DNA from 2 places in the Paenibacillus sp. PK1-4R genome. Region 1 is predicted to be linked to the other one. Evidence: riboswitches for the same ligand, from Rfam matches in the RefSeq annotation. Region 1 holds a riboswitch; the other holds the start of a gene.
The links. A riboswitch is a leader RNA that binds a small molecule or an ion and turns the genes downstream of it on or off. The one in region 1 is predicted to bind FMN.

Region 1 (4,437 bases):
GAAGATAAAGCCTGCATCACGGAGTCGAGTGACAAAATTGGAATTGCGTAATGCACGATGCTCGCTGAACAAACGTGAGCCTGAAGTCAGAAATTCACCTTCCAAGGATTGCGAAATATCTTTCAGGAGCAGGGGCACACCGGCAAAAGGTTGTTCTCCAGGGCGAACCAAGCCAGCCTCCTCCCGTGCCCGATTTTCATATGTACGAATTACCGCATTAAGTTGCGGATTCACTTCTTCAAGGCGTGCAAACGCCGCTTCCAGCATTTCAACCGGGGATACTTCCCGGGATCGGATCAGTTCAGCCAAACCTACGGCGTCGTAGGAGGTATATGAGAATGAAGACATCATGATCGTTCCTCTCTGAATATAATTCATCTGTTTATTCCATATGTCATCGTACCACCGGATTGGATAAAAGACAAAACATAGAAGAGACTTAGCGCGATGATTTTGATATTCGGTATGAAAGGAGAGAATAGAGGAGCATTTGCATTTGTGATATAGAAATAAAGCACAGGGGAATAGCTCATAGTGCTAATTGAGAAAATGATCGAGTAATATCGAGTAAATTGAGTAATGGAAATAAAAAACCACTGCTCATCTAATTTGATGTGCAATGGTTTTATTTTATATTTGACTATTTGTTTATATGTGAACCTCAGATATATCTACTTAATCTGTACGCAGCTTCGGTGCAGCATCGGCCGCAGTTGATGATCTTTCCTGCTGTCTGGAAATGGCGAAGAGGGCCACCCAGATCAGGATAAAACCAAGCAGCTGCTCCCATGTAATCAGTGTACGGAAAGCAATCCAGTTCACCAACACACCCGCCATCGGGAAGCTAAGTTCCGCGAGTGTTGCAACAGATGCTTTGGTTGACGACAGACCTTTGTAATACAACAAAAGACTTAGCAAACCTGGTAACAATGCCTGACCGAGAATATTGAGGATGACAGCAGTCTGTTCACCCGTTCCGGACGGAAATGTCCATGCCGCACCTTCGTTCCACGTCATAAAAATCAGGAGCGGGAGAGCAACGACAAAGCGAAGGGAGGTGACCGTTTCATAACGCGCCTGTCCCAGCATCAATCGGCCCATAACGGTTGAACCTCCCCATAAGGCAGCAGCCCCAAGGGATAACAAGCTTCCAGCATGAATCCAGTTGTCCCAGTTACCTAATGGCAATGTGAAGCCAAATGTAAGCAGGTAGGTTCCTGCTAATGCAATGAAGAACAATCCACCGAAGCGACGAGGCAACGTTTCTTTCAGTAACAGTTTAGCCAGAACGATAGCGAAGAGTGGTTGCATTTTTTGCAATAAAAGCACCGTATTCGGATCGTTATGTGTTAGTGCCATGGTGAACAATACCGTTGCGAGTGCTGATCCTCCCCATGAAATAAAAATCACGGCAATCCAGTGGCGAGCGCGTAGGTTTTTCAGATCAGCCCGAAATTTCCACAGCACGGGTATGGCAATAAGACTGACGATGATGTGTTCCACCAGTACAATCTGCGTGGATGTCATCGTGTTTAGCAAAATAATGCGGAAGAGTGGGTCGACACCCCATAAGGCGGCGCCGAGAACTACAAGCCAGAATCCAGTATTACTTCGTTCCTTGCGGTAAACAGGTGATGCTGCTGATGTCTTTTCCATATTCAGGACTCCTTCGTCAGAACACGGAATCTTCAGTTGGCAAAATCGACAAAAGCCCCCGTTTTGGTATATACCAAATAAACGGGGGCTCATCCAAAGACATGCGTCAGGAAAGAGGCCTTCCCGAGAACGGCATGTCAATGTGTTGATCTTCTCTCATCCGGACTGTACCGTCGGCCTTGGATTCACACCAAGTCAGTCGCTAGATGTCCTTCGTTAAGAACTAATAGCGAGTCGCGGGCTGGTTCCGAAGAACATCACCGCCGGTTGGGAATTGCACCCTACCCCGAAGATCCTATTCAATTATATAGTGTGTTGAACAAGCTGTAACATTAATAAGTTCATCTTATTCCTGTAAGCGCTAGCAGTTCAAGCATTTTTTTTAGAAAACGATTTTCCAGCTTCCTTGCTGTCTGCGAAGGAGCACGATCTGACCTGCGTGATACGCATCATGGAGTACCCAGCGAGCTAGTTCGTGTGCCCATTTCTCTTCGGAGTCCATATATGCGGCATCAAGATCTGACTCTTGTAGTGCAGCCAATTGATCTCGCAACTGCTGGGCTAATCGAGTTGTACCCTGTAGCAGTGTATTCCATCCAGCTGCGTCCGTTGCATCTCCGGAATTCCCAAATGTGTATTCATTGGAGTCTACAGCAGGAAGGGTAGGCTCCTTACCTTGCATGCGACATAATAAGCGATGGTTGTAATAATACATATGGTTAACCAACTGCCAGATGCTTAATCCCCCTGAGGGTGGAATCCAGGCTGCTTGTTCTGCTGTAAGACCCTCCAAGGATTTCGACAAAGGTACAATCCAATTACATTGATCCCAAGTATCATCCTTTTGAATAAGTAACACATCTAGTGCTGTTGTTTTTGTCATTGCCTTTTCCTCCTTGCGTATAATTGTGATTTGTGATGTAACTAGCTAAAACTGATTAATGAGGTTACACTTAATATAACACATCAAAGATGAGTTGTAACCTTCTTTGTTTAATTAGATGGTTACATCAAACGGAGGTATATATGGACAGGTTATGGACCGATTTTGTAAACAGCGATTATCATGACTGGCGTGGGGGAGATCGATCGGAGGACAGACTCGGGAAGGCGAGCTGGCAGCAAGACTTTCTGGAACGATGGCAACTTAATGCTTCTGTCCCTGCATCTCCAGAAGATGAGTTGTCGATGAGAAACTTCAGGAATGAATTGTTGGCTCTTGGAGCCCGCTTGTCTTCTGGAGCATCATTAACGGATATAGAAAAACAATGGTTGAATGGCGTTATGGAAGCAGGGCATGTGAGAAGAACATTGACTACAATTGATCAGGAACTGAAACTCCAACTGGTAGCTATAGAAACGGGTTGGCATCAGGTTATGGCTGAGGTAGCTGCTGACTTTGTTTTGACTTTGGTAGAGGGAGAAGGAGGCAGGATTCGGATCTGTGATAATTCGGATTGTCGCTGGATGTTCTATGATGATACCCGAAGCAGAACACAGAAGTACTGTGATGATAAGATGTGTGGAAATCTGATGAAGGTCAGAAGATTTCGGGCGAAACGCAAATCCCAAAATTGATAAATACTAACAATAACTATATAATGTATATATACTAGCGAAAAAATAGTCAGAAGCAGTACGGATTCGTAAGCAGGATATGATCGTCTTTCAAAGCAAATCAGATGGGAGATGTGTCTTGTGCGGACAAGTTATCTGTTGAAAAATGGCTGTGTGTTGTCGATGGATGCTCGAATTGGACAGTATAAGAGGGCGGACGTTCTGATTCAGGATTCACTGATCATGGCGATCCAGCCCGACCTGGATATTCCGGATGCAGAGATCATTGATGCTTCATCCATGATTATTATTCCTGGGCTGGTGGACACGCATCGGCATGTGTGGGAATCACTGGTCAAAACAGCGGGGACCAACTGGTCCTTGCCAGTTTATTTGCAAAATCTCTATTATGGTGCGATGGGAAGCAAGCTCCGTCCACAAGATAGTTATATTGCCAACCTGCTCGGTTCCTTGGAAGCGCTTAACGCAGGAGTGACGACAGTAATGGATTGGAGCATGCCGTATTCCCCTGACCATACGGATGAACTGATTCGTGGACTTCAGGATGCTGGCATTCGGGCGGTATTTGCTCATGGAGTCCCTGGTGAGACGGACTACTGGAATCGGGATAGTCAACTCACGTATTCGAATAATGATGTGAGAAGAGTCAAAGAACGTTATTTTTCATCACGGGATCAATTACTTACTTATGGGCTTGCCATTCGTGGCCCAGAATTCAGTCATTGGGATACAACCGTGAAAGAGATCGAACTAGCACAAGAACTGGATGCAATCTGTTCCATGCATGCCGGATTTGGCAGTTGGGGATCTGTGGATCGCTCGATTAACCACTTGTACGAAGCGGGACTGTTAAGTCCACGGGTGAATATCGTTCATGGTAACACCATGGGTATGGATGAATACAAAATGCTGGCAGATAGTGGCGCTTCCTTGTCGGTCACACCTGAGATTGAAATGATGATGGGTCATGGATATCCAGCCACCGGCTATTTTCTTGAACATGGGGGAACCCCTACACTTGGTGTAGATGTAGTGACGTCCACAGGCGGAGATATGTTCTCGCAGATGAAGTTTGCACTTCAGGCTGAACGATCCAGAGCTAATGAACAACTTCTGCAGCAGGGTGAGATGCCTGGTGAGTTGAACTTGCAGTCCAGCCAAGTGCTGAGATTTGCTACTTCAGCTGGTGCCCAAGCATTGGGA
Region 2 (4,437 bases), 430 kb from region 1:
GGTTTCAGGTTAAGTTCGTCCGCACGTTGTTGTGTAATCGGAACACAGACCAGACCTCTACCTTCAGTAATCATGAAATTAATGACTTCAGGTGTCGCCTTTTCGGCCAAAGCGATAAAATCGCCTTCATTCTCCCGATCTTCATCATCCACAACAATGACGGGTTTACCACGCATGAGATCATATATGGCTTCTTCTATTGTGTCCAGAATGGATTGTTCTGACATGGGTCCACCTCCAGTTAATTTCTGTTCTCTATTTATACAAATCCGTGATTGGCGAGAAAATCTTCACTGATACTGTGCGGCTTGCCAGCACCCGTCTCCCGATGTCCTCTCCCATACTGGAGCAGATGATCCACATATTTGCCCAAAATATCGCATTCGATATTAATGGTATCCCCTGTCTTTTTCACATTTAGTACAGTTTCACCAATGGTATGCGGGATTATGGAAACCGTGAATGCGGTATCCGACGTATGGACAACGGTCAAGCTAATGCCATCCAGTGTAACCGATCCTTTGGGAATCAGATATTTGAACAACTGGTGATCATCAGGTTTGATCTCAAACACAATTGCATTCTGATCACGTGTTATACTGCCAATCACTCCGGTACCATCGACATGGCCCTGAACGATATGTCCGCCAAAACGACCGCCGGATTGCATGGCCCGCTCCAGATTAACTTTACTGCCAGATTGCAGCTGACTGAGATTGGTATGGCGATAGGTTTCAGGCATTACATCGGCGGTAAAACCTCCACCTTCGAGCGTTGTCGCAGTTAAGCACACGCCGTTCACTGCTACACTATCACCAATTTTCAGATCGTCCATGATGGCGGAAGCTCCGATATTCAGGACCATCGCTTCGCCTTTCCGACCAATACGCCGGATCTGACCGACTTCTTCCACCAAACCGGTAAACATGCTGCCGCCTCCCTTCTTTAATTTATAAAGAGTCTAACTTGTTTCTTTAAAATTCATTTATTTATTCAGGCCACACCGGAATACCGCCAATGCTGATATTATCTCCAACTTTTTCGATCTCCAACTGATTCAATTGAATCGCCTGATTCATACGTTCCACACCTTCGAAGCGGAAGCTTCCAGGTGTATCATAACCGCCTACAATCTTCGGTGCGATAAACATGAGCAGTCGATCGACCAACCGTGCCTCCAGCATGGCTCCATTCAGAGTGCCCCCACCTTCAAGCAAAATCGAACCAATCTCACGCTCACCCAACTTGCTAAGTCCGCTTAACAGATCCACACGTGGTCCAGGACCACAGCGTATAATCTCAACACCATAAGCTTCCAAACGTTCAGCAGCTTCAGGACTGGCTTCGTCTGTGGTCAGAACCCATGTTGGAGCAAGACCATCCTTAACCATTTTGGCACCTACGGGAAGACGCAACTTGGAATCCACCACAATGCGCACCGGACTAATGCCTTCCACTTGTAAACGGGTTGTAAGTTCCGGATTATCGGCAATCACTGTGTCGACGCCAACCATAATTCCCTGGTGACGATGACGAAGGGCATGCACAATCTCACGAGCGGGCTCGTTGGAGATCCACTTGCTGTCTCCGCTGCGAGTAGCAATTTTGCCATCCAAAGTAGTAGCCGTTTTCAGTGTCACAAAAGGTAGACCCGTTGTTATAAATTTAATGAATTTTTCATTCATGCGTCTTCCACGCTCACGCAGTACGCCAACTTCAACTTCAATGCCTTGTTGACGAAGCATGCTGATGCCTCTGCCGGATACTTGCGGATTTGGATCTTCACAACATACGACAACACGTTTTACCTTTTCATGAATCAGGCGTTCACTACAAGGTGGCGTCTTGCCATAATGACTACAGGGCTCAAGTGTAACGTATACCGTACTTCCTTCTGCATCGCTGCCTGCCATGTTAAGAGCATGCACCTCCGCATGACCGGTTCCACGTTTCAGATGGCTCCCCAGACCTACAATACGACCTTCTTTCACAACTACACATCCAACGACCGGATTAATCCCCGTCTGTCCTTGTGCTCGTTCCGCCATATCCAATGCCAGTGCCATATAAAATTCATCATTGATCATTTCCAAATCCGTTCACCCCGCGGTTTAAAGTCTTTTTTATTAAAAAATCCCCGTCGAACAATCAGTTCGATGGGGATGATGAGAGACAAATGTCACCAGCAGGAGTGAAATGGATACAGCACGCCAACACTTTGCCCAAAACTTCATTTCGGGCAAGTGAAAATAGACACATACCTTAATGAACATCAATTACAGGTAAAGAGCTTTTATCGTGTGGCATATGTATGGAACTGTCCGGCGTAACCGGATCTTCCCTGCACAGTGCAAGACATGACAAATCGTGACTGTACAGCAATACTCCTGCTGAATGCAAACCTGTTAGGTCTGCACCTCTCCTTCTCCCATCCAGACTATACTGTCGGTTCTGGAATTACACCAGATCAGCCATCTGCCACTGGCAGACAGGTCACGGACTTTGCATCAAGTGCTGGACATGTGTCCTTACACTTCCTGCATCACCGCCGGTAGGGAATTGCACCCTGCCCTGAAGGATTGCTTTCGTTATTACTTGGATGTTAGCACTTTAATGCCAAAAAATCAATTGTTTTTTGTTCCTTTTTGTCACATACTAACTTTTAATAAGCTAAGAAACAACAAAAAACCGCTTCCTCTCAAGGAGGTACGGTTTTTGTTTGGAGGCACATTTCACATCCATCGCAGCATTCTACATATCAGGAAAACACCAGCTCGCCATATGCTTTAATTCTTTGGCATTATGGAATGGAGTGCGATCAGGTTCTTGCAGGGGCGAAGTTGGCAGCGGGAACTCTCTTGCCACCCTTCTGACCCAACTTGTGGAATCAATCGCAATAGCCGAGCATTTCCAGCGTCCATTCGCTCTCGGTCGAAACGTTCCATGCAAATCTGCTTTTCCCGGCATCTCTGGAAAGACACCATCCAAATATTCAACGATGACACGCTTGTCTCTGACTTCATGACAGTATACTGTCACCCATACACCTTCCCGGACCCGAACAGCATACACATCTCCAGACTGTACCTCCCCGGTACCTGCATCAGGAGATGCCTTTGGTACTTTTCCGCGAACACTTCTCTTCTTCTCCAATGCTCCTAAGATCGTGTCCTTTACAGCTGGACTCTCATCAGGCTTATCCGCAAGAGATATATTATTCAGATCAAAATCATGAAATATCTTGTTCAGGTTGTTCTCATTGATTCCTACAGATGAGTCCCACCACGCCAGAGGCGCCTGTACCTCAACCCGAACATTGGGGCGTGCGTCACGTTGCATGTAAGTGGTGAATTCCGTGATCATTCCAGGATGTTCCGGCGTATCCAATATGCCAATCAAAGCTAACGTCTCAAGCAAATCACGGTAGGCATATTCCTTCTGTGTAGGCAAAAGACGTTCCTTCTTGAGCGCTACTGCTGCCTTGCTGTAGCGTGTTTTGGGAGGTAATTCGCGCAGCACCGTTAACACCGCACGGAATGTCCAACGGTCGTAATCATTGGGTATTGGAAGCTCCTGCGCTGCCGCCAACTCTCGAAGTGCCAGCACATATCCAAAAGGATCACCGTCCAACGGGGTTCCATTGGTCATGCGCCAATACCATTGCAGCGTCGTGTCGGTTGCTTGATCTACACTTAATCCGCAAATCTTACAAGTGTTTGAAGATGGATATGGCGTATGTCCATGACTTGGCATACTGCTCGCAATAAGCTTGCCCGTAAGCAACGAGCGCCAGATCATGGGTGCTGACCACAAAGAGGATACAAAAGCCTGCGCTGCATCATTCAGCGTCCATTGATTCGCAACTTTTTTCAGCTCAGTAATCGTTTCATCATGTTGGGAACGTACAAATCGATTCGGTTCATGCCCCGCTGCCTCAAGCGCTTCTCGATCCTTTACGGATAGACTATCCGGAACGACATGGCGCGATGCCTGCAGTTCTTCATCCCACAACGTGCGCTCACTATAAATTTGTTTTAACAAGCTTAGCTGAGTAACCGTATCCAAGGTTTTATTCATCCTTTCTAATCATCGATTTCAAGTATGTAAAAAAACAAAAAAAGTGCTTCTATAAAAGAAGCACTTCATGTTTGGATCCAGTTAAGGTGAAGGTATTAAGCTTCTACAACTTCAACAGTTTCCATTTTGTCTTTACCTTCTAAAGCGTCCACGAACTCCATACCTTTAGTTACTTTACCAAATACAGTATGTTGTCCATCCAGATGTGGTTGCGGTTGGTAGCAGATGTAGAACTGGCTTCCACCTGTGTTACGGCCAGCATGTGCCATAGCAAGTGTTCCGCGCTCATGTTTGTTCGGGTTAATTTCACAATTGATTGTGTAACCTGGGCCACCTGCACCGCTACCGTTAGGGCATCCG

Region 2: another riboswitch for FMN. It lies ahead of ribD (bifunctional diaminohydroxyphosphoribosylaminopyrimidine deaminase/5-amino-6-(5-phosphoribosylamino)uracil reductase RibD); the one in region 1 lies ahead of QNO02_RS17320 (DMT family transporter).

Annotation. Positions count from the first base shown of each region.
Region 1 covers NZ_CP126535.1:4,007,421-4,011,857, reverse strand. The annotation lists gene QNO02_RS17325 (amidase) at 1-348, opposite strand, end outside; gene QNO02_RS17320 (DMT family transporter) at 676-1,656, opposite strand; FMN riboswitch at 1,801-1,954, opposite strand; gene QNO02_RS17315 (DinB family protein) at 2,039-2,539, opposite strand; gene QNO02_RS17310 (CGNR zinc finger domain-containing protein) at 2,683-3,234, shown strand; gene QNO02_RS17305 (amidohydrolase family protein) at 3,355-4,437, shown strand, end outside.
Region 2 covers NZ_CP126535.1:4,441,862-4,446,298, forward strand. The annotation lists gene QNO02_RS19225 (bifunctional 3,4-dihydroxy-2-butanone-4-phosphate synthase/GTP cyclohydrolase II) at 1-227, opposite strand, end outside; gene ribE (riboflavin synthase) at 260-928, opposite strand; gene ribD (bifunctional diaminohydroxyphosphoribosylaminopyrimidine deaminase/5-amino-6-(5-phosphoribosylamino)uracil reductase RibD) at 990-2,093, opposite strand; FMN riboswitch at 2,417-2,583, opposite strand; gene QNO02_RS19240 (hypothetical protein) at 2,752-4,065, opposite strand; gene QNO02_RS19245 (peptidylprolyl isomerase) at 4,173-4,437, opposite strand, start outside.